One region of the Mesorhizobium sp. M1027 genome, then DNA from elsewhere that is predicted to be linked to it. Evidence: predicted binding sites of a transcription regulator. Region 1 holds the regulator's gene; each other region holds the start of a gene.
The links. Region 1 encodes PhoB, which activates phosphate uptake and scavenging genes when phosphate is short. Its sites were predicted from a motif close to TGTCATNNANCTGTCAT; they were not measured.
Positions count from the first base shown of each region.

Region 2: NKH50_RS28050 (LTA synthase family protein) is a predicted target of PhoB. The motif match lies at 2,644-2,660, and genes of this name have one in related genera.
Region 3: NKH50_RS04540 (PhoX family protein) is a predicted target of PhoB. The motif match lies at 5,498-5,514, and genes of this name have one in related genera.

Region 1 is NZ_JAMYMW010000010.1:142,732-150,459, reverse strand. Features, by position in the region: gene pstS (phosphate ABC transporter substrate-binding protein PstS) at 1-497, shown strand, start outside; gene pstC (phosphate ABC transporter permease subunit PstC) at 557-1,546, shown strand; gene pstA (phosphate ABC transporter permease PstA) at 1,550-2,401, shown strand; gene pstB (phosphate ABC transporter ATP-binding protein PstB) at 2,398-3,201, shown strand; gene phoU (phosphate signaling complex protein PhoU) at 3,234-3,941, shown strand; gene phoB (phosphate regulon transcriptional regulator PhoB) at 3,958-4,647, shown strand; gene NKH50_RS20385 (ROK family protein) at 4,657-5,901, opposite strand; gene xylF (D-xylose ABC transporter substrate-binding protein) at 6,186-7,226, shown strand; gene NKH50_RS20375 (sugar ABC transporter permease) at 7,371-7,728, shown strand, end outside.
Region 2 is NZ_JAMYMW010000020.1:32,692-40,419, forward strand. Features, by position in the region: gene rpsF (30S ribosomal protein S6) at 1-120, opposite strand, end outside; gene NKH50_RS28050 (LTA synthase family protein) at 678-2,603, opposite strand; gene fabD (ACP S-malonyltransferase) at 2,851-3,816, shown strand; gene fabG (3-oxoacyl-[acyl-carrier-protein] reductase) at 3,877-4,614, shown strand; gene NKH50_RS28065 (acyl carrier protein) at 4,802-5,038, shown strand; gene fabF (beta-ketoacyl-ACP synthase II) at 5,073-6,335, shown strand; gene mltG (endolytic transglycosylase MltG) at 6,429-7,649, shown strand.
Region 3 is NZ_JAMYMW010000002.1:13,543-21,270, forward strand. Features, by position in the region: gene NKH50_RS04515 (cytochrome ubiquinol oxidase subunit I) at 1-51, opposite strand, end outside; gene NKH50_RS04520 (ABC transporter ATP-binding protein) at 315-1,241, shown strand; gene NKH50_RS04525 (ABC transporter permease) at 1,256-2,017, shown strand; gene NKH50_RS04530 (MarR family winged helix-turn-helix transcriptional regulator) at 2,152-2,640, shown strand; gene NKH50_RS04535 (GNAT family N-acetyltransferase) at 2,640-3,320, shown strand; gene NKH50_RS04540 (PhoX family protein) at 3,424-5,430, opposite strand; gene NKH50_RS04545 (hypothetical protein) at 5,633-5,971, shown strand; gene NKH50_RS04550 (phosphatase PAP2 family protein) at 5,986-6,687, shown strand; gene NKH50_RS04555 (helix-turn-helix domain-containing protein) at 7,000-7,269, shown strand; gene NKH50_RS04560 (SulP family inorganic anion transporter) at 7,450-7,728, shown strand, end outside.

The DNA.
Region 1 (7,728 bases):
TCGACAAGGCCGTGGAATGGCCGGTCGGCATCGGCGCCAAAGGCAATGAGGGCGTTGCCAACAACGTCTCCCAGACCGGCGGCGCGATCGGTTATGTCGAATACGCCTACGCCAAGCAGAACAAGCTCACCCACACCGACATGATCAACAAGGACGGCAAGAAGGTCGAGCCCACCGCAGCCGCGTTCTCGGCGGCAGCGGCCAATGCCGACTGGAGCTCGCAGCCGGGCTATGGGGTGATCCTCGCCAATGAGCCGGGCGCCGAGTCCTGGCCGATGACGGCGGCGACGTGGATCCTCCTGTATAAGAAGCCGGACGACGCCGCGACCACCGGCGAAGCGCTCAAATTCTTCGCCTGGGCGTATGACAAGGGCGACGAGATGGCCGGCGAGCTGGACTACGTTCCGATGCCCGACAAGGTGGTTGAGAGCGTCAAGGCCATGTGGGCCAAGGAAGTCGTCGGCGACGATGGCAAGCCGCTCTACTCGGCTATGTAATCTCCTCCAGGGAGGGCGTCGACGGCGCCCTCCCTGTTGCCTTTAATCGCGAGGACCCAATGACCATCGCTTCCGATGCCATGCCATCATCTGCAGCAGCCCGGGCCAGGGACGCTACGGTGCGGCGCTTCGCGCTCACAGATGCCATATTTCGCGGACTCACCCGCGCTTCCGCAATCCTTGTGCTGGTCATCCTCGGCGGTGTCGCGATCTCGCTGTTTGCCGGCTCATGGCAGGCGCTGTCGTCCTTCGGCTTTTCTTTCCTGACGACTGAGAGCTGGAATCCGGTCACGGAAAAATTTGGCGCACTGGCGCCGATCTACGGCACCCTGGTAACGGCGGCCATCGCCATCCTGATCGCGGTTCCGATCGGCATCGGCATTGCGATCTTTCTCACCGAGCTCTGCCCGCGCCCGCTCAGGCGCCCGATCGGCATAGCGGTCGAGCTATTGGCCGGCATTCCCTCGATCATCTATGGTATCTGGGGCCTGTTCGTGTTCGCGCCATTCCTGCAGACGACGATACAGCCCTTCATCATCAACATCTTCCACGGCGTGCCGGGACTATCCAGCCTTTTCGCCGGCCCTCCTTACGGCATCGGCCTTCTGACCTCGGCGCTGATCCTCGCCATAATGGTGTTGCCCTTCATCACCTCGATCACCAAGGATGTCTTCGATACGGTGCCGGCGGTGCTGAAGGAATCGGCCTACGGCATCGGTTGCACGACCTGGGAAGTGACCCGGCGCGTGGTCATTCCCTATACCCGCATCGGCATCATGGGCGGCGTCATGCTTGGCCTCGGCCGGGCACTCGGCGAAACCATGGCGGTGACTTTCGTCATCGGCAACGCGCATCGCATCAGTGCCTCCCTGTTCGCACCGGGCACGACGATTTCGGCGACCATCGCCAATGAATTTACCGAGGCCGACGGCGACCTCTACACCTCCTCGCTGGTCGCGCTCGGCCTGATCCTGTTCGTCATCACCTTCCTGATCCTTGCCGCCGCCCGCTATATGCTGATGCGGATCGACGCCCGTACGGGAGCCTGACCGATGTCGACATCCTCATCGCTCCACAGCCGCCGCAAAGCCAGGAATTCGGTGATGATGGCGCTTTGCGTCGTCGCCGCCGGCATCGGGCTTGCCTGGCTGGCGCTCATCCTCGGTGCGTTGGTCTATAAGGGCACAGCCGGGCTTTCGTTCGCGGTCTTCACCGAGATGACGCCACCACCGGGCGAGGCCGGCGGCCTGCTCAATGCCATCGCGGGCAGCCTGCTGATGACGATCATCGCCGTTGTCGTCGGCACGCCGATCGGCGTGCTGGCGGGAACCTACATGGCCGAGTATGGACGCTTTTCGCGCATCACCACCGTCGTCCGCTTCATCAACGACATCCTGTTGTCGGCGCCGTCGATCATCATCGGCTTGTTCGTCTATGAATTGATGGTGCGGCCAATGGGACATTTCTCGGCCATTGCCGGCGCCGTGGCGCTTGCCATCCTGGTCATTCCGGTGGTCGTGCGCACCACTGAAGACATGCTCAACCTGGTGCCGAACGCGTTGCGTGAAGCCGGTGCCGCGATCGGCGCGCCGCGCTGGGTGGTGATCCGTTCGGTCGCCTACCGCGCCGCATTGTCCGGCATCGTCACCGGCATATTGCTGGCGATAGCACGCATTTCCGGCGAGACGGCGCCGCTGCTCTTCACCGCGCTCAACAACCAGTTCTGGAGCAGCAATATCAACGCGCCGATGGCCAGCCTGCCGGTGACCATCTTCCAGTTCGCTCTCAGCCCTTACGAGGAATGGCAGCAACTGGCGTGGACCGGCGCACTCATAATCACCCTGACGGTTCTGGGCTTGAGCATCCTCGCCCGCAGCCTTACCGGACGCAGAGAGGACAGATGACACAGATGTTGTCTCCGGACATGACGATGACCGAAACGGTCACCGAGAAGACGAAGATCGAGGTCAAGAACCTCAACTTCTACTACGGCCAGAGCAAGGCGCTGAAGGACATCAGCCTGTCGCTGCCCGAGCGCAGCGTCACGGCCTTCATCGGCCCTTCGGGTTGCGGGAAATCGACGCTGCTGCGCGTCTTCAACCGCATCTACGAGCTCTACCCGAAACAGACCGCCGAGGGCCAGGTGCTGCTCGACGGCAAGAACATTCTCGACCGGTCGCAGGATCTCAACCTCCTCAGGACAAAGATCGGCATGGTATTCCAGAAGCCGACGCCGTTCCCGATGTCGATCTACGAGAACATAGCCTTCGGCGTCAGGCTCTACGAGAATCTCGGCAAGTCCGAGATGGACGGCCGCGTCGAGCAAGCGTTGAAGCGGGCCGCGCTGTGGAGCGAGGTCAAGGACAAGCTAAACGCCAGCGGCTTGAGCCTGTCCGGCGGCCAGCAGCAGCGGCTCTGCATTGCCCGCACCGTGGCAGTGAAGCCGGAAGTCATTCTGCTCGACGAACCGGCTTCGGCCCTCGACCCGCTGTCGACGGCCAAGATCGAGGAACTGATCGACGAGCTGCAAGCCGACTACACGATCGTCATCGTCACCCACAACATGCAGCAAGCGGCGCGCGTGTCGCGCCAGACCGCCTTCATGTATCTGGGTGAACTGGTCGAGTTCGACCGGACCGAGAAGATATTCACGTCGCCCCGCGAGAAGCGCACGCAGGACTACATCACTGGCCGCTTCGGCTGAGCCGTTCCGATCATGCATATGAGGACAGGACCATGGGCGAACACACAGTCGCTTCTTTCGACGAGGATCTCGAGCAGATCAGCAAGCTGATCCGCGACATGGCCGACCTCGCCGGTTCGATGGTCGGCGGGGCGACCAAGGCCCTGTTGAATTCCGACAACGTGCTGGCGCAACGCGTCGTCTCTGACGACGCCATCATGGACGCGCGTCAACGCGAACTGGACGACCGCGCCATCACCCTGATCGCCAAGCGCCAGCCAATGGCTCACGATCTGCGCCATGTCGTCGGAGCGATCCGCATGGCGGGCGACCTCGAACGCATCGGCGACCTTGCCAAGAATATCGCCAAGCGTGTGAGCGCGGTCGGCCTCAGCGTCACGCCGCGCGACCTATCGCATTCCATCGATGCGATGGCGCAGCTGGTGCTCATCCAGGTGCAGGGCGTCATCGAGGAGTATGCTGCAGGCGATGCGGCCGCGTTGGCCAAGCTGCGTGCCGCCGACGAGCGCATCGACGTCAAATACACGTCGGTGTTCCGCGAGCTGTTGACCTACATGATGGAGGATCCGCGCAACATCACCGCTTGCACGCATCTGCTGTTCTGCGCCAAGAATCTGGAGCGGATCGGCGACCATGTCACCAACATCGCCGAAAATGCGTATTATGTGCTGACCGGCGAGCAATTGCCGGTCAACCGTCCGAAGCAGGACGAAACGACAATGTCCGCGCCGGTGACATGATGGGGGTGCCCAGCCGATGATCGCACCACGCATAATGGTGGTGGAGGACGAGGAGCCGTTGGGCGTGCTGCTCCGCTACAATCTCGAATCCGAAGGCTACCAGGTCGAGGTGGTGACACGCGGCGACGAAGCCGAGATCCGTTTGCAGGAGAATGTGCCCGACCTTCTGGTGCTCGACTGGATGATACCGGCGGTTTCCGGCATCGAGCTCTGCCGCCGGTTGCGCGTGCGCCCCGAAACCGAGCGGCTGCCGATCATCATGCTGACCGCGCGCGGCGAGGAGAGCGACCGGGTGCGCGGTCTTTCGACCGGCGCCGACGACTATCTTGTCAAACCGTTTTCGACACCGGAATTCATGGCCAGGGTCAAGGCGCTGCTGCGGCGCGCCAAGCCGGAAGTGCTGTCCAGCGTGCTGAAGGTCGGCGACATCGTGCTCGATCGCGAATCGCACAGGGTCTATCGCAAGAAGAGCGAGATCCGGCTCGGGCCGACCGAATTCCGGTTGCTCGAGTTCATGATGCGGCATCCGGGCCGCGTCTTCTCGCGTAGCCAGTTGCTCGATAATGTCTGGGGCGAGACGATCTATATCGACGAACGCACCGTCGACGTGCATGTCGGGCGGCTGCGCAAAGCCGTCAATAACGGCCGCATGCCGGATGTCATCCGCACCATCCGCGGTGCCGGCTATGCGATCAGGGAAGATTGACCCGCCTGGTCAGGCGACGTTCTTTCTGACGCCGGGCCTCATTTGCGCGCCCGGCGCGAAAATCTCCTGGTCGACGAAGCTTAACGCCCGCATCGCGCAGCCTTCGCGGATCAGCGGCAATTCGTTCGGCTCGGTATCGAAGGAGATCGAGCCCGAGTGCTGGCCGCCGGCGGTCTGGGCGATGGCCTTGCGCAAGGCCGGCTCGATCAGATCGAAGGCGGCGGCACTGGCGCCGACCATCGCGACCGGTGCCGGATCGATCAGCGCGAACAGCGAGCCGAGACCGAAACCCAGCGCTTCGCCGGCCTTGCGGTAGGCCTCGCGTTCCGGCCCATCCTTCTCGCGCGCGCGGGCGGCCAGCGCGCGCATGTCGGCGTCGCCGACGTCGGCGACCGGTTCGCTGTCTTCGCTCATCTGCCTGGCGTTGCGCCAGATGGCATAGTTGCCGGCATAGGCTTCGATGCAGCCGCGCCGCCCGCAACGGCAGAGCGCTCCGCCCGGACGATGGATCATGTGGCCAAATTCGCCGCCCGAGGAATGCGTCCCGGTGAACAGTTCGCCCTTCAGCACAAGCCCCATACCGATGCCATGCGAAAGCAGGATGGCGATGAAGTCGTCGCGATAGCGATCCGGATTGCGCCAGCGCAAAGCCACCGCCATCATATTGCAGTCGTTCTCCACCGTGGCCGGGATGCCGAATTCGTCCTCCAGCATGTCGGCAAAGGCGATGTCGGTCTGCGGCGTGATCGGCGACCACAGCATGGCGCGTGCAGGGGAGTCGGTAATGCCCTGAATCGCCAGGGCGATGCGGGCGACACTGCGGACGTCAAGGTCTGGGTCCTCAAGCCGGCGCCGGACGATGGCCATGCATTCGCGGATCAGCTCGTCGCGCGGCATGGTCAGCGTGTCCAGCCGGCGCTGTTCCTCGGCGACCACCTGTCCCGCATAGTCGATAATGGCGGCCGACAGGAAATTCAGCGACAACACCACAGTCAGCACCGCCGCCGCTTCCGGGTTGAGGGCGAGGCCGACCTGTGGACGACCGCGTTTCAACGAAACGGGCTCACTTGCCTTGCTCTCGGCGAGGATGCCTTCCCGTATCAGGTCGGAGGAGATCGCCGATATGGTTGAATGACTGAGGCCGGTGGTGGCTGCGATCTCCGTACGCGATGGCTGGCCGGCCCGGCGCACCGCCGAGATCACCATCGCCCGGTTGCGCCGGCGCAAATCGTCATGGCGGATTCCGACCGACATCGTTTTGCTTTCCTCCCGGTTGCCGCGGCCGCTCATGAACCGGAAGCCGTCGGTAATGTCCGACAAATAGTGTCGGATGCGGCAAATAGTGTCAGATGCAGGTGGCGCTGTCATCGTTTATTCCGACGCTCGAAAAAACTCGCACAGTCATCAAAATCCATCAGAATCGATGTTGACAGCAGCCGGAGATCGGGCCAGTATTTTTTCGAGGCTCGAAAAAATTAGAGCTTCTAAGCTGGTCGTTGAGCAATTGGTCACGCCGTACGCGGCGCAGGGAGGATATGATGAAGAAATTCACGGCCGCCATTCTGGCGGGTGTCGCCATGACGCTGGCGCTGGCGTCGGTGGCGCAGGCGAAAGACAAGCTCATCGGCGTTTCCTGGTCGAACTTCCAGGAAGAGCGCTGGAAGACCGACGAGGCCGCAATGAAGGCGGCCATCGAGGCCGCCGGCGACAAGTATATTTCCGCCGACGCACAGTCCAACCCCGGCAAGCAACTCACCGACGTCGAGAGCCTGATCTCGCAGGGTGCCAATGCGCTGATCATCCTCGCACAGGATGCCTCGGCCATCGGGCCGGCCGTGCAGAAGGCACTGGACGAAGGCATCCCGGTCGTCGGCTATGACCGGCTGATCGAGAACAAGGACGTGTTCTATCTGACCTTCGACAACAAGGAGGTCGGCCGCATGCAGGCCCGCGAAGTCTTCAAGGTGAAGCCGGAAGGCAACTACGTCTTCATCAAGGGTTCGGGTTCCGATCCGAATGCCGATTTCCTGTTTGCCGGTTCGATGGAGGTGCTGAAGGAGGCCATCGACAGCGGCAAGATCAAGAATGTCGGCGAGGCCTATACGGACGGCTGGCTGCCGGCCAACGCTCAGAAGAACATGGAACAGTTCCTGACCGCCAACGACAACAAGGTCGATGCCGTGGTCGCGGCCAATGACGGCACCGCCGGTGGCGTCGTCGCCGCGCTGACAGCACAAGGGTTGGCCGGATCGGTTCCGGTCTCGGGCCAGGACGGCGACCACGCCGCGCTGAACCGCATCGCGCTTGGCACACAGACCGTGTCGGTGTGGAAGGACGCGCGCGAGCTCGGCAAGAACGCCGCCGAGATCGCCTCGCAGCTTGCCGACGGCAAGCAGATGACCGACATTGCCGGCGTGAAGGATTTCACCACGCCCGGCGGCAACACGGTCAAGTCGCTGTTCCTGACTCCGGTCGCCATCACCAAGGATAACCTCAACGTCGTCATCGACGCCGGCTGGATCAAGAAAGAAGAGGTCTGCGCCGGCGTGGCGGCTGGCACTGTTGCGGTCTGCAACTGATCCGTCGTTTCCAAGCGTAGAGAACGCCGCGGCTGTAATGCCGCGGCGTTTTTTTCAAAAAGAATTGTTTTTCCGCTTCCGGCGGATAATTTCTAGGCTGCTTCCGGCATCCGCGGCAGACGGCAACCCGGCGGGAGAAACATGATGACCGACACGACTTCCAACACGCCGGTCGACAGCACGGCGGACCGGGCGCGGGAATCCGAGCTCGGCATCGTTGCCCGGTTTCTCAAGGCAACCGAGATCGACACCCGCATGCTCGGCATGGTCGGCGCGCTGTTGGTCATCTGGATCGGGCTGCATGTCGTTTCCAGCGTACGGCTCGGCGTCAATCCGTTCGACTTCGACAGCCGGACCTTCCTGACGCCACGCAATCTCTGGAACCTCTCGGTGCAGACTTCCGCCGTGGCCATAATGGCCGCCGGAATGGTGCTGGTTATCGTCATGCGCAATATCGACCTGTCGGTCGGTTCCGCCGAAGGCCTGATCGGCGTGGTCATGG
Region 2 (7,728 bases), on a different contig from region 1:
GACCCGGCCGACGGACCCGCCATTCGCAGTGATGACGCCCTTGTACTGTTCGACAAGCGCATCGACCTGCTGCTGCGAGAGGTCCTGCCGAGCAAGAAACACATGTTCGTATAGAGCCATAGTGTTCGTGCCTTTCTTCGTTTCTCTCCCGGTTCCCGGCGGCAAAAGCCTCTGCAACTTCTCTGACCCGCAAGCCTTGCGAAGGCGGGGAAGAAAGGAGCATGACGAGACGGTCGAGAGCGGAGACACGGGAGGCGGAAGCGCTTCTGGCTTCACGCGAAGGTTTCGAAAAACCTCCGGCCCTCCGTTCAGCCCCCAGCAAGGACCGGCAGATTGCGGGCGTCTATACAGGAATTTGGCCGCAAGGCAAGGGCAAACGGCCGACGTGTCGTAAGCAGATGAGTTGTCCGGATTAGGTAGCACATGAGTTGTCCGGTCTTATTGGGCTGCTGGCCTCATTCGCAAGGTCTTACGGATTCCCTGCCCGGACCCAAGAATGTTTTCCTGCATTTCGCCTGACAAAACAAACCGGATGCCCTGTTCGTATAATCGCGGGAGACGGTCGAGGTAACGCCAACAAATCGAACAGCTCTACGCAGTCGGCAATCAGCTGCAACAATTCCCGTCTCTCGACGACACGATCGGAGTTCGCGCATCACGCTGCAACTTCAGCTGCCTCAGCTCGTGTGTGCAGCCACTTTGCCTGTGGTTTCGGGGAAGAAATCGGGCGCCGCATGGCGCTTGCCGAACATCATGTCGTATTGCAGCAGACGGAAGTCGTGGATTGCCGGGTCGATCTCTTTCTGACGCGACCAATCGGGGGTGGCCTCGCCCCCCGGTGCCAACAGCAAATTACGGTCGATGACGCGGTAGCGCTCTCGCAACTGGCCGAGGAAGCCGGTGTAATAGGGATGGCTGATGCCGGCCGTTTTCAGGATATGGTAGGGCAGGAAGGCCGGGCTGACGGCGCCCAGATCCTCGGAGGGGCCGCTGCGGTTCGACCAGACGATCAATGGCGTCTGGTGGTGCTGCAGCATCTGGTCGGCCGGCTCCTTGCGCGGCGCGACATTGTCCTTCAGGAAACCGGTCTCGACGTAGACCGGCCCAAGCGGCGGCAGGTGATCGCCGAAGAATGCGATGACGGTCGCCCGCTCGCGTTTCTTCGCCCATTCGATCAGCCGCTCGAGGCCGCGGTCCGCGTCGGAAGAGCCTTCGGCGTAGCTCAACAGCGATTCACGTGCCCATTGGCTGATCGGCGCCTGCACCTTGTGGGTCGGATTGGTATAGCGATACGGCTCATACGGCCCGTGGTTCTGCAGGCTGACGGCGAAAAAGAAGACCGGCTCGGCGCTGGTATCGGCTTCGCGGATGATCTCGTCGGTCATCGCTGCGTCCGACGCGAGCGGTCCGCGCTTCTGCATGGGCGGCAACGTCTCCTCGGACTTGAAGTCGTTGAAGCCGAAATCGGCATAGACGGCCCCCCGGTTCCAGAACCAGTTGGTGCCGGGATGGATGGCGCGCGCTCGGTAGCCCTGACTTTTCAGGAAGGTCGCCAGCGAGGGAGTCGGTGTCCGCACATATTGCTGGTAGGGAATGCTGCCCGCCGGCAGGAAGGCGTTGGAAAAGCCGGTCAGGGCCTCGAACTCGATGTTGGCCGTCATGCCGCCGAACTCGGGCGAGAACATGTAGCCCGTGCGCAGTGCCCGCACATTGGGGATAGGGTCGGGTGTGATGGTGACGCCGGGCAGCTTGGTCGGATCCCAGAAGGATTCGCTCATCACGACGATGATGTCGGGCTTCTCGGCAGGTACCGAGGCGATCACCTGCGGTTTGCCGATCGCTTCGATCGCCTTGTCGGAATAGCCGGGCGGCGCCGAGACATGCGCCATCGGGACGTTCAGCGCGAAGGCGAGCGCAAAACCGTTCGAGGCATAGTTTTCCTTCTGGTCCCACATAATCGGGATGATCTGCAGCCGGTCGCGCGTCCACGAGAAAGTGGCATAGTCCATGATGGAGACGAAGAAAGCGATCAGCGGCACCGTCAGCGTCAGCCGGGCAAGGCGGCCCTTGTGGCTGAGCGCCGGAACGCGGCGGCGCCATAACCGCCAGCCATAGACGAGCAGCGACAGCCCGCCGACGATGCCGATCGCCAGGGCAATGGCGGTTCCCGGGCGATCGCGGACCAGGAGTGGCATCAGTGCCACGATCTGCCGGGAATAGAGGAAATCGGTCGGATAGAGCGGATCGCCGAGATAGAGCGACTTCTGGTGGCCGACGAACGCCAGCGACAATGTCAGCGGCGCGACGATCATCAGGCTCTGATGGCTGCGGCCGAGCACGGCGTCGAGGCCGATGAGGATCAGCGCAAAAATGATGATCGTGGTCCAGCCGGGTTTGAAAGGCTGCAGAAAGAAATCAATGGTGCCGGCAAAGTTGCCGCGCACGATCAGTTCGATGGCAAACACCAGGATAGCCGCAGCCAGCAAGCTGATAAGGCCATAGCGGATGACAGGCCATCTGCGCGCCGGCAGATAGCCAGTCGACGGATCGCCTTCAAGAAACTGTGGCGCCGCCTCGGCTGCGCTCTGCTTGGTCTTTGCCACTTCAATAGTTCCCCGGCCCGCAACAAAGGCGTCACTCGATTGTCATCGAACTGTCACGCAAAGCCTAGCGCCTGCGGCGGAAATAAGAAGAGCCAGCAAACAAATCGTGAGCGGTTTTCATCATGAGTGATCGCCAAAAAGCCTGCCGAAACAGGCACTCGGCCGACGCCGAGCGGTCAAGGTTGGACTTGACTTGGGCGCACGCCTTGCGTCACAGGCAGCGAGAACCAGCAGCTGGGAGCCGACGATGGCCATCGCATTCACCTTTCCGGGGCAGGGCAGCCAGGCTGTCGGCATGGGCAAGGACCTCGCCGATACTTTTGTGGAATCGCGGCAGATCTTCGAGGAAGTCGACGACGCGCTCGGTGAAAAACTATCGCAGCTGATCTGGGAAGGCCCGGAAGAGACGCTGACGCTGACCGCCAATGCTCAGCCGGCGCTGATGGCGGTGTCACTTGCCGCAGTCCGGGCGCTGGAGGCGCGCGGCTTCTCCCTGAACGGCAAGGTCACCTATGTCGCCGGCCATTCGCTCGGTGAATATTCGGCACTTGCGGCCGCTGGTTTCGTTTCGGTCGCCGACGCCGCCCGGCTGTTGCGTATCCGCGGCAATGCCATGCAGGCGGCTGTACCGGCCGGCGAGGGCGCGATGGCGGCGATCATCGGGCTGGAACAGGCCGACGTCGAGGCCGCTTGCGCAGAGGCCGCCCAAGGCACCGCCAAAGATCCCGCGCAAGCCTTGGTGTGCCAGATCGCCAACGACAATGGCGGCGGCCAGCTGGTGATCTCCGGCGCCAGGCCGGCGGTCGAACTGGCGGCGAAGCTATGCACGGAAAAGGGCGCCAAGCGGGCGCTGATGCTGCAGGTCTCGGCGCCCTTCCATTCGGCATTGATGAAGCCTGCGGCCGAGATCATGCGGGAGGCGTTGGCCGCCGTGACGAAGCGTGCGCCGGTCGTGCCGCTGGTCTCGAATGTTACTGTGACCCCGACGAGCGATCCTGACGAGATTGCCCGCCGCCTCGTCGAACAGGTGATCGGGCGCGTGCGCTGGCGCGAAACGGTGGAGTGGTTCGGCAGCAACGGCGTTGCGACGCTTTACGAAGTGGGCGCCGGCAAGGTGCTGTCGGGGCTGGCCCGCCGCATCAACCGCGATATTGCCACCACTGCCATCGGATCCGCGGCGGATGTCGAGGCGGCGCTGGCGGCGCTTGCATAATCAACTGGCGATTTGACCCCGCTCCATGCAAAGGGTGTTCGCTCAGATCAGGAGGCAAGAATGTTCGAATTGACCGGCCGCAAGGCGCTCGTCACCGGCGCATCGGGAGGTATCGGCGAGGCGATCGCCCGCGTGCTGCACGGCCAGGGCGCCATCGTCGGCCTGCATGGCACACGTATCGAGAAATTGGAGGCGCTGGCCGCCGAATTGGGCGACCGGGTCAAGCTTTTCCCGGCCAATCTTTCCAACCGCGACGACGTCAAGGCGCTCGGCCAGAAGGCGGAGGCCGACCTCGAAGGCGTCGACATCCTCGTCAACAATGCCGGCATCACCAAGGACGGGTTGTTCGTGCGCATGGCTGACGCCGACTGGGATAGCGTGCTCGAGGTCAACCTGACCGCCGTGTTCCGGCTGACCCGCGAGCTTACCCATCCGATGATGCGGCGCCGCCATGGCCGCATCATCAACATCACTTCAGTGGTTGGCGTCACCGGCAATCCCGGCCAGACCAATTACTGCGCCTCCAAAGCCGGTATGATCGGCTTTTCCAAATCGCTGGCGCAGGAGATCGCCACCCGCAATATCACCGTCAACTGCGTCGCCCCGGGCTTCATCGAATCGGCGATGACCGCCAAGCTCAACGACAAGCAGAAAGAGGCGATCATGGCGGCGATCCCGACCCGGCGCATGGGCACGGGCGCCGAAGTCGCCTCTGCCGTCGCCTACCTCGCTTCCAACGAGGCAGCCTACGTCACCGGCCAGACCATTCATGTCAATGGCGGCATGGCAATGATCTAACATTTGGGAAAACGCTTCATTCCGTCTTGGATGCATGGGATTTTTCGTGTAATGCCGCCCGCAACCCGGCGGTTCGGGCAAAAACCGGTCCTGTTCCGCTGCGTTTCCGGCAGGACCATCTTTCAGCTTGATTAGCGGCATTCTGCCCGCTAACGAAGACAGACAACCAAAAGACGAGGATGCCCAAATGAGTGACACCGCAGAGCGCGTCAAGAAGATCGTCATCGAGCACCTTGGCGTCGATGCCGACAAGGTGACGGAGCAGGCGAGCTTCATCGATGATCTGGGCGCGGACAGCCTCGACACGGTCGAACTTGTTATGGCGTTCGAAGAAGAGTTCGGTGTCGAGATCCCGGACGACGCCGCCGAGACCATCCTGACTGTTGGCGATGCGGTGAAATACATCGACAAGGCCTCGGCCTGACGCTATTTGCAGTCATCACCGAGGAGGACCTGCGATGAGGCGTGTCGTCGTCACGGGCCTTGGGCTGCTTTCGCCGTTCGGCATGGGCTTCGAGCACAGCTGGAAGGAGCTTCTAACCGGCCGCAGCGCAGCCAAACGCATCACCGAATTCGAGGTGGAAGACCTTGCCTGCAAGGTCGCCCACGTCATTCCGCGCGGTGACGGCTCCAACGCCACTTTCAATCCTGAAGCCGTTCTCGAGCCGAAGGAACTGCGCAAGATCGGCGACTTCATCCTGTACGGAATCGCGGCCGCCGACGAGGCACTCAAGGATTCCGGCTGGCAGCCGAAGACGCACGAGGATCAGTGCGCCACCGGCGTGCTGATCGGTTCTGGCATCGGCGGCATCGAAGGCATCGCCGAGAATGCGATGATCCTCAAGGAACGCGGCCCGCGCCGCATCAGCCCGTTCTTCATCCCCGGCCAGATCATCAACCTCGTCTCCGGCCAGGTCTCGATCCGGCATGGGCTGAAAGGCCCAAACCACGCCGTTGTCACCGCTTGCTCGACCGGTGCGCACGCCATCGGCGACGCCGCCCGCCTGATCATCTGGGGCGATGCCGACGTTATGGTCGCAGGCGGCGCTGAAGCGCCGGTGACGAGACTGTCCGTCGCCGGGTTCGCCGCTTGCCGCGCCCTCTCCACCGAGCGCAACGATGCCCCGCAGACGGCCTCGCGCCCCTATGATCGCGATCGCGACGGCTTCGTCATGGGTGAGGGCGCCGGTGTTGTCGTGCTCGAGGAACTCGAACACGCCAAGGCCCGCGGCGCCAAGATCTATGCCGAGGTCACCGGCTACGGTCTGACCGGTGACGCCTATCACATCACCGCGCCTGCCGAGGATGGCGACGGCGCTTTCCGTTGCATGACAGCGGCGCTAGACCGGGCGAAGCTGACGCCCGCAGATGTCGACTACATCAACGCGCACGGCACATCGACCATGGCCGACACGATCGAACTCGGCGCCGTCGAGCGGCTGGTCGGCAACGCCGCCTCTAAGATATCGATGTCGTCGACCAAATCGTCGATTGGCCACCTGCTGGGCGCGGCTGGTGCTGCCGAGGCGATCTTTTCGATCCTCGCCATTCGCGACAACATCGCGCCGCCGACCATCAATCTCGACAATCCGGAGCGCGAAACGGCGATCGACCTGGTGCCGCACAAGCCGCGAGCCCGGCAGATCGACGTGGCGCTGTCCAACTCCTTCGGCTTCGGTGGCACCAACGCCTCGCTCGTCTTCCAGCGCTACAATGGCTGACCGCTCTGCCGGTTTCCGTCTGCCGTCAATTTTGCCATATTCGCCCCTACTCTGCCCGAGGGGATTCGTCGCAAGATCAGATGGTAGGGCGCTATGAACACAAATCTGGCCGATAACGGGGAATTTGGGCAACGGCCAGCAACGTCCGGCCCGATCGTGCCGAAAACGGCCAGCGAGGCGTTGCGGCCCGAGGCCGGCACGCCGCCGCCGAAGCGCTCGCGTGCCTCGCGCAGCCAGTTCGTCGTGTTCATGAACTTCGTCATCTCTTCGGTGATGCTGATGGTTCTGGCGGCGGGCGTTGCGCTGTATTTCGGCAAGCAGGAGTTCAACGAGCCCGGCCCGTCGGCCAATGGGGACACCTTCCTGGTCAAGCCGAATAGCGGCGTCCAGGAGATCGCCGACCAGCTTGAGCGGCGAGGACTGATCAGCGACGCCCGCATTTTCCGCCTTGGCGTGCGCGCCTTCGGCAATGATTCCGCCCTGAAGGCCGGCGAATACGAGATCAAGCCGCAGGCGTCGATGCACGACATCATGGAACTCCTGAAGAGCGGCAAGTCGGTGATGTATTCGCTGACTATCCCCGAGGGGCTGACGGTCGAGCAGGCGCTGCAACGGATCGCCGAGCAGGACGCGCTGACCGGCGATATGCCGTCGACCACCCCACCTGAGGGCAGCCTCGCCACCGACACGCTGCGCTTCACCCGCGGCGCAACACGCCAGCAGATGGTTGACAAGCTTCTGGCCGACCAGAAGAAGCTGGTCGACGAGGTCTGGCAGCGCCGAGCGCCGGATCTGCCGATCGCCAATGTTGAGGATTTTGTCACCCTGGCCTCGATCGTCGAGAAGGAGACCGGCAAGGGCGATGAACGCTCGCGCGTAGCCGCCGTCTTCCTCAATCGGCTGGCCAAGGGTATGCGGCTGCAGTCGGACCCGACCATCATCTACGGCCTGTTCGGCGGCAAGGGCAAACCCATCGACCGCCCGATCTATCAGTCGGACATCCAGAAGCCGACACCCTACAACACCTATCTGATCAACGGTTTGCCGCCGACGCCGATCGCCAATCCCGGCCGTGCGGCGCTGGAGGCCGTCGCCAATCCGTCGAAGACCAGCGATCTCTACTTCGTCGCCGACGGCAGCGGCGGCCACGTCTTTGCCTCGACGCTCGATGAGCATAACGAGAATGTCGCTCGCTACCGGGCACTGCTGAAAAAGCAGGCGCAGGACGCCGGCAAGGCCGGGGCAACCAATACCGGAGCCGACACGCCGGCGGGAGCCATCGTTGACGATGCGGGCGCCACTGCCGCCCAGTAGGGCCGGACGCCATCAGGTTGGCCCTGTGCATGTCCGGGTGGATGTGCAAGGGCTGCTATGGCATTGAAATTCACATGAT
Region 3 (7,728 bases), on a different contig from region 1:
GAACGAGATGTTCGCGCCGAACTGAATGCGCGACAGAATGAGCGGGTCCATGGCGGCTCCGGCTGCTGCTTGTTTGTACAAGGATAGGCTTGATGCGCGGGACGGTCAAAGCGGCGTCCCGCCGCGAGGCGGAACGCCGCAGTGCCGGTGAATCTGCTTCTGCGCGGAATTTGGCTGGACGATCGGGCAGGTGTCGCCTATTCCGGCGAACCTCGATGTCCAGAACTGTCGGGAGCGGCATTGACATCCGGATTTGCGAACCGACATTCAGCGGATTAAATCAACAACTCTGTTTCAAGCAGCCGTTTTCAGCCATGCAGCCGATCATCTCGATTTCCGGGGTCACCAAGACCTACGCCACCGGCTTCAAGGCGCTGAAGGAGATCAATCTCGATATAGTGCGCGGCGAGATCTTTGCGCTGCTCGGGCCGAACGGCGCCGGCAAGACGACGCTGATCTCGATCGTCTGCGGCATCGTCAACCGCTCGTCGGGTTCCGTCACCGTCGACGGCCATGACATCAACCGCGACTACCGCGCGGCGCGCAGCTTGATCGGGCTGGTGCCGCAGGAACTGACCATCGACGCCTTCGAGAGCGTGTGGGCGACGGTCAATTATAGCCGCGGCCTGTTCGGCAAACCGGCGGACAAGGCGTTCATCGAAAAGGTGCTGCGCGACCTGTCGCTCTGGGACAAGAAGGACGCCAAGGCAATCACGCTGTCCGGCGGCATGAAGCGCCGGCTGATGATTGCCAAGGCGTTGTCGCACGAGCCGCGCATCCTGTTCCTCGACGAACCGACGGCAGGCGTCGATGTCGAGCTGCGCCAGGACATGTGGGCGATGGTGCGCCGGCTGCGCGAAGACGGCGTCACCATCATCCTGACCACACACTACATCGAAGAAGCGGAGGCGATGGCCGACCGCGTCGGCGTCATCAACCGCGGCGAGATCGTGCTGGTCGAGGACAAGGCCGAGCTGATGCGCAAGCTCGGCCGCAAGCGGCTTGTGCTGGAACTGCGCAGTCCCCTGGCCACCGTTCCCGACGCCTTTTCGCGCTACGCGCTGGAGCTTTCGCCGGATGGCGGGCAGCTGACCTATACTTATGACAACCAGAGCGAACGGCCGGGCGTCGCCTCGTTGATCCGCGAGCTCGAGGCGGCCGGCATTCAGTTCCGCGACATCGATACGGAAAACAGCTCGCTCGAGGAGATCTTCGTCAATCTGGTGAGGAAACAGGCATGAACCCGCGCGCGGTCATGAATCTTCATGCGGTATGGGCGATCTATCGGGTGGAGATGGCGCGCGCCCTTCGCACGGTGCTGCAGAGCATTGTTTCGCCGGTCATTTCGACGTCGCTCTATTTTGTCGTCTTCGGCTCGGCCATCGGCTCGCGCATCACCGAGATCGACGGCATCAGCTACGGCGCCTTCATCGTGCCGGGGCTGATCATGCTGTCGCTGCTGACGCAGTCAATCTCCAACGCTTCTTTCGCCATCTATTTTCCGAAATTCGTCGGCTCGATCTACGAATTGCTGTCGGCACCTGTGTCCTATCTGGAGATCGTCATCGCCTATGTCGGGGGTGCGGCGACAAAGTCGATCGTGCTTGGCCTGATCATCCTGGCGACGGCCTCGCTGTTCGTGCCGCTTCACATCGAGCATCCGTTCTGGATGCTCGCCTTCCTGGTGCTGACGGCGGTGACCTTCAGCCTGTTCGGCTTCATCATCGGCATCTGGGCGAAGAGCTTCGAGCAGCTGCAGCTGGTGCCGCTGCTGATCATCACGCCGCTGACCTTCCTCGGCGGCAGCTTCTATTCGATCAACATGCTGCCGGGCATCTGGCGCACGGTGACGCTGTTCAACCCGGTCGTCTACCTGGTCAGTGGCTTCCGCTGGAGCTTCTACGGCAAATCCGACGTTTCGGTCGGCGTCAGCCTCGGCATGACGGTTGTTTTCCTGCTCGTCTGCATAGCAATCGTCGCCTGGATCTTCAGGACCGGCTACCGGCTGCGCAACTGATCGACTGGCCTGCCAGGCAAAGCAGCCTTATCAGTCAACGGAAACAGCGCTGAGTGCAGCCCTTGCGACGATGCCCTTGATCTTCATGTTTTGTTATATATCATGTTATTGTTTTTCGCGAGAGGGATTGGTTTATGGAAGACATCATACGATCGCTTGGCTTCTTGTGCCTGGGCAGCAGGATGAAGCGTATAGGCGAGCAACTGCAAGCGGAGGCGCAGCGCCTGCTCGACCGGCTGGATGTTCCGGTTCAGGCGAGCCAGTACCCACTGCTGGCCGCGCTCGACAGGCTGGGCCCGCTGCCTGTCGGGGAACTGGCGCAATCGCTTGGCATCGCGCAGCCAGGTGTAACGCGAAGCGTCTCGCTTCTGGCCGGATTGGGATTGCTCGAGGTTAGTCCGTCGACCGATGACCAGCGGCGCAGGATTGTCGCCCTCACTCGGGACGGCCGGCGGCTGGTCGATGTCGCAAAGCGCGAGGTCTGGCCGCGCATCGAAAACGCCGTTGCGGATTTGTGCGCGGATCTTTCGGGGCCGCTTCTTGAGCAGCTGACCGCCATCGAGGACGGCCTCGCCGCGGCTCCTCTCGACCGTCGAGTGAAAAATCCGGAGACCGCGGCGTAATGAGACACCTGCTCGACCGCCCTATCTGGAGCGCACTTCAGACGCGACATCGGGCGTTCGCGCAAGGGAATGACCTCGCCAGGCGGTATCGGCCGTCGATCGTTCCATTCGCCGCCACTGGCGCCGACGACGCGGAAAGCCTGCGGGCGCTCGAACAGCTTGTCTCCGCGGGCGAGAGTGTCATCCTGCTTCAGTCGGACGCCATTGCTCTGCCCGCGGGGCTTTTTGCGACTTCGACCGCAGCCGGGGTTCAAATGATTGCCGAGCGGCCGTTGCAAACCGTGTCTGACCAACGTGTGCAACGTCTGACCCGAGACGATGCGGCTGAGATGCTCGCCCTGGCATTGCTCACCAAGCCTGGCCCATTCACGCTCGAAGCCCTGAGCCTGGGCGATTTTTGGGGCGTGAAAATCGAGGGCAGACTTGTGGCAATGGCCGGCGAGCGCATGAAGCAACCTGGCTATACCGAACTCAGCGGGGTGTGCTCACATCCGGAATTTCGCGGCGGTGGCCTGGGCAAGCTGCTGTCCCTGTTCGTGGCAAACCGGATAGTGGCTCGCGGCGAAGTTCCCTATCTCCACGCCTATGCCAGCAACGCCACGGCCATCAGACTATACGAGTCCATTGGCTTCAGGTTGCGAAGCACAATGAATGTTGCCGTGGTTCAGCGCACCGAATGATTAGTCGGCGCATGATGCGCCGCATGGATGCATCCAGTATCAGGAAAGGAAGGATTTCGTATGGTCGAAATCCTTCCTTGAGACTGCAAGGCCTTCTTGCGTCTCAGACCGCGATCTTGCCGCCGCCTTGCCTGGTGATGGCAACGACCGCCGGGCGCACCGGCATGTCCGGCTTGAAGTCAGGCCAGCGGGTCGACAAATCCTCATAATAGGACGGACGCCCAAAAGCCTCCCAGTCCTCGCCACCGTCGCCTGGATGCTGGACGGCAACGAAAGCAGTCTGGTCGTCCGGCGCAAACAGGGGACCACACATTTCGGCGCCGATCGGCACACGGAAGAACAGCTTTGAGGTCGCCCGCGCCGGGCCTTCCGTGTCGACCGCCCACAGGCCGTCGGTGCGGCCTGTGGCCTTCGGGCCTTGGCCGTCGGTAGCAACCCAGAGGCGGCCGGCCGAATCGACCGCACAATTGTCCGGCATGCCGAACCAGCCATTGGCAGTGGTTGCGGTGGAGAAGGTGGCGCCGATTTCGGCCACGGCGGGATCGCCGCATTTCAGCAGGATTTCCCACTTGCCCTTGGTCGCAGCGAAATCACCGCCATCCTCGACGATCTCAATGATATGGCCAAAGGCGTTTTCGGCGCGCGGATTGGCGGCGTCGACCTGGTCAGCCTTGCGCTTCGAATTGTTGGTCAGCATGACATAGACCTTGCCATTGGCGGCATTGGGTTGGATGTCTTCCGGGCGGTCCATCTTGGTGGCGCCAAGCAGGTCGGCGGCGCGGCGCGTCTCGATCAGCACGTCGGCCTGGCCGGCAAAGCCGTTTGCCGCTGTCAGCGGTCCCTGGCCGAAGACGATCGGCAGCCATTCGATTGAACCGTCCTCGGCGAACTTGGCGACATGCAAGGTGCCGTCGTCGAGCAAATTCATGTTGGCGGCGCGATCGTCCGGATTGAACTTGCCTGTGGTGACGAACTTATAGACATAGTCGAAGCGCTCGTCGTCGCCGAGATAGAAGACGACACGGCCATCCTTGGCGACGATCGATTCTGCGCCCTCATGCTTGAAGCGGCCCATGGCGGTGCGCTTCCTCGGCACCGACGTCGGATCCTGGACGTCGACCTCGACGATCCAGCCGAAGCGGTTCGGCTCGTTCGGCTCCTTGCCGATATCGAAACGGTCGTGATGCGCCGCCCATTCATAGGCGCCTTCGGGAATGCCGAGGCGCTTGTAGTTGGCCGCCTCGTTATGGCCCTGCGGCAGCTCGCCCGAGAAATAGCCGTGGATGTTCTCCTCGGCCATGACATAGGTGCCCCACGGCGTGACGCCGCCGGCGCAGTTGTTGAGGGTGCCGATGACCTTCGTACCGCTCGGGTCGGCGCTGGTCTTGACGCGGTCGTGGCCGGCGACGGGGCCAGACAGTGCCATCTCGGTATTGGAAGTGATGCGGCGGTTGAGCTTGCCGTCGCGCACGACCTGCCATTTGCCGGCTTCTTTGCGGATCTCGACAATGGTGCCGCCATGCGCGGCCATCTCGACATCGACTTGCTCCTTGCTGAGGGGCGCCTGCTTGGCTTTGCCATCGACGATGGTGACGAGGCCCGGGAACATCAGATGCGGATTGGTGTATTCGTGGTTGACGACCAGCAGGCCATGCTCGGCCGAGCCGCCGATCGGGATATAACCGACATAGTCGTTGTTGTAGCCGAATTGTCTGGCCTGGGCTTCCGCCGACTGTTTTGTCGGATCGAATTCCGGCGAATCGGCGAACAGCGGATCGCCCCAGCGCAGCAGCACGTCAGCGTCATAGCCAGGTGCGACGTGATGCTTGTCGTCGATGCCGGCCTCGAGCTCGTCGAAAGCGAAGGCGGATCCTTCGGCGGCGCGGGCGTTGTCGGCGGTGATCAGCGCCAGCGGGCTAACGGTAGCGGCTATGGCCGAGACGGCAAGCGAGCCCTTGAGGAAGCCGCGGCGCGAGAACCGCGCGGCGATGATCTCACCCATGGTGCGGTTATCGGTGGGATTGGCTCCTGGCCCATCGTTTTCCTCGAGCAGACTGGTGCGGAAATGGGCGTCAGGGGTGCGATGTTCGGTCGAGCGCTGTTCAGTCATGGGGGCCTGCCTCTGGCTGGATGGATTGCTGGAGCGTGTTGCCTGGCCAATCCGGTATTACCGGCAGGTCACAGTTTGATGACATGCCGGCTAATTGCCACCTGCGATTTCGTATCCAACATCAGTCCCGCTTGACCGCGACCGGCGCTTCGGAAACAAGAGCTGCGGCAGCGCGTAGGGACCGCATCGGGAGAGAACAAAAGTGAGTTTCTGGGGACTTGGGCAGCTCTGCGTTTCGACCGTGATCTTCCTGCTGGCGGCGATGGCCGCAAAACAGTGGGGGCTGGCGCCGAGCCTCGGCAAGATCGTGCTGACGTTGGCGCTCTATTCGCTGGGCAATCTGATCATGCTGAGGCTGATCCGTGAATTCGGCATGTCTGTGTCGTTCAGCCTGTCGGCGGTGATCCAGCTGGTGTCGGTGAATGTGGTGGCGCTGGTCTTCTTCGGCGAGCGCGTCAATACCTTACAGGCAACCGGCATTGTGCTTGCCATCGCAGCTGTGGCGCTGATCACGCTCGGACCCTATCTGCAAAGGCTGTAGCTGCGATCGGGCCGATGAAGAAGATTGCAAGCAGACTGCGCAACTGGCTGGAGTTCCCGGTTCTGCTGGCCGGGCTGGTCATTGCCGGCGGGCTGTGGGGGTTCGAAGAACTGATGGAGCTGGCGCGGGCGACCACGCCGCATGCCTTCGACACCGAAATCCTACTTGCCTTCCGCAAGGCCGGCCAGCCCGACAATCCGATCGGACCGGCATGGCTGGAAGGAGCGATGCGCGACATCACCAGCCTCGGCAGCGCCAGCGTACTGGTGCTGATCACGGCAGCAATGATCGTCTATCTGCTCCTTATCCGCAGGCCAGGCGCGGCGCTTCTCATGTTCGTCGCGGTGGCGGGCGGCCAGCTCCTGTCAAGCGTGCTGAAATTCGATATCGACCGGCCGCGCCCCGATCTGGTCTCGCATCTCGCCGATGTGGCATCGCTTTCGTTTCCGAGCGGCCACGCCATGCTGTCGGCGGTGACGTATTTGACGCTGGGCAGCATGGCGGCACGGTTTTTGCCCGGGCGCACAACGAAGATCTATGTGCTCGTGCTGGCGGTGCTGACGACGGTGGTGGTCGGCATCAGCCGCATCTATCTCGGCGTCCACTGGCCGTCCGACGTGCTGGCCGGCTGGTGCGCCGGCTTTGCCTGGGCGATGCTGTGCTGGCTGGCGGCACGACTGCTGGAGCGATGGCTAGGGCGGGCCGACGGCACCTGACGTCGGCCGGACTACTTCAAATCAGCCTGTTGATCAGGCCATGTCCGCAGCCTGCCAGCAGGAAAACCATCGACAGCAAGACTGTCGAGGTCGCCAACGCTTTGAATGTCTTCACCTGCTCATCCTTTTGAGGTCGTAGTGTAAAATCGGTACCGCAATGGATGTCCCGCCAAACGATGCCGAGGTTTGTAGCATGCCAGCGCACCGGCTGGCAAAGGATGTTGCATGTTTCACATATGCAAGATGATGTTTGACCCATCATTATGAAGGTATTATATGTGATACTGCAGAACTCAGACGGGGGTTTGACCGATGATCACTGCCGCGCAGATGCGTGCCGCGAGGGCGCTGGCCGGCATCGATCAGAAGACCCTCGCCGAGCGCGCCGGGGTTTCGCTTCCAACCATTCAGCGCATGGAAGCGAGCGACGGCGTGGTCCGGGGCGTGGTCGATACGCTGATGAAGGTCATCCAGGCCCTTGAAGAGGCCGGGGTCGAGCTGATCGGCGAGAACCAGGCGAGCGAGCGTGGCGGCAGGGGCGTTCGCCTCAAGCCTGTCACGCCGCAGAACCCGCAAGGCTGACGCTACTGCCGCATCGCCGAAAATCAAATTCGATTTTCGGATAGTCCGATGCGCGGGTCAAAAGTGTTGGGGCGTATCTGTGCGCCTATTTGGACGCACGCCGCTCCAAGTCGCGACGGCGACCGCCGACAGTCCTGCCGACGATCCCGCCGCTCCTTGGTTTCATGCGGAAGGCACTCGATGGATCAGACGCAGCGGGCAGTGCATCAACCGGCGCGGCCGACATTTTCCGAACTGTTCACCCCGAAGCTGGTGACGGTGCTGCGCGAGGGCTACACGCTCACGCATTTCAAGGCGGATGCCATCGCCGGGCTGACTGTCGCCATCGTTGCGCTGCCGTTGTCGATGGCAATTGCCATTGCTTCAGGCGTGACGCCGGAGCGCGGGCTCTACACCTCGATCATTGGCGGCTTCCTGGTCTCGGCGCTTGGCGGCAGCCGTTTCCAGATCGGCGGCCCG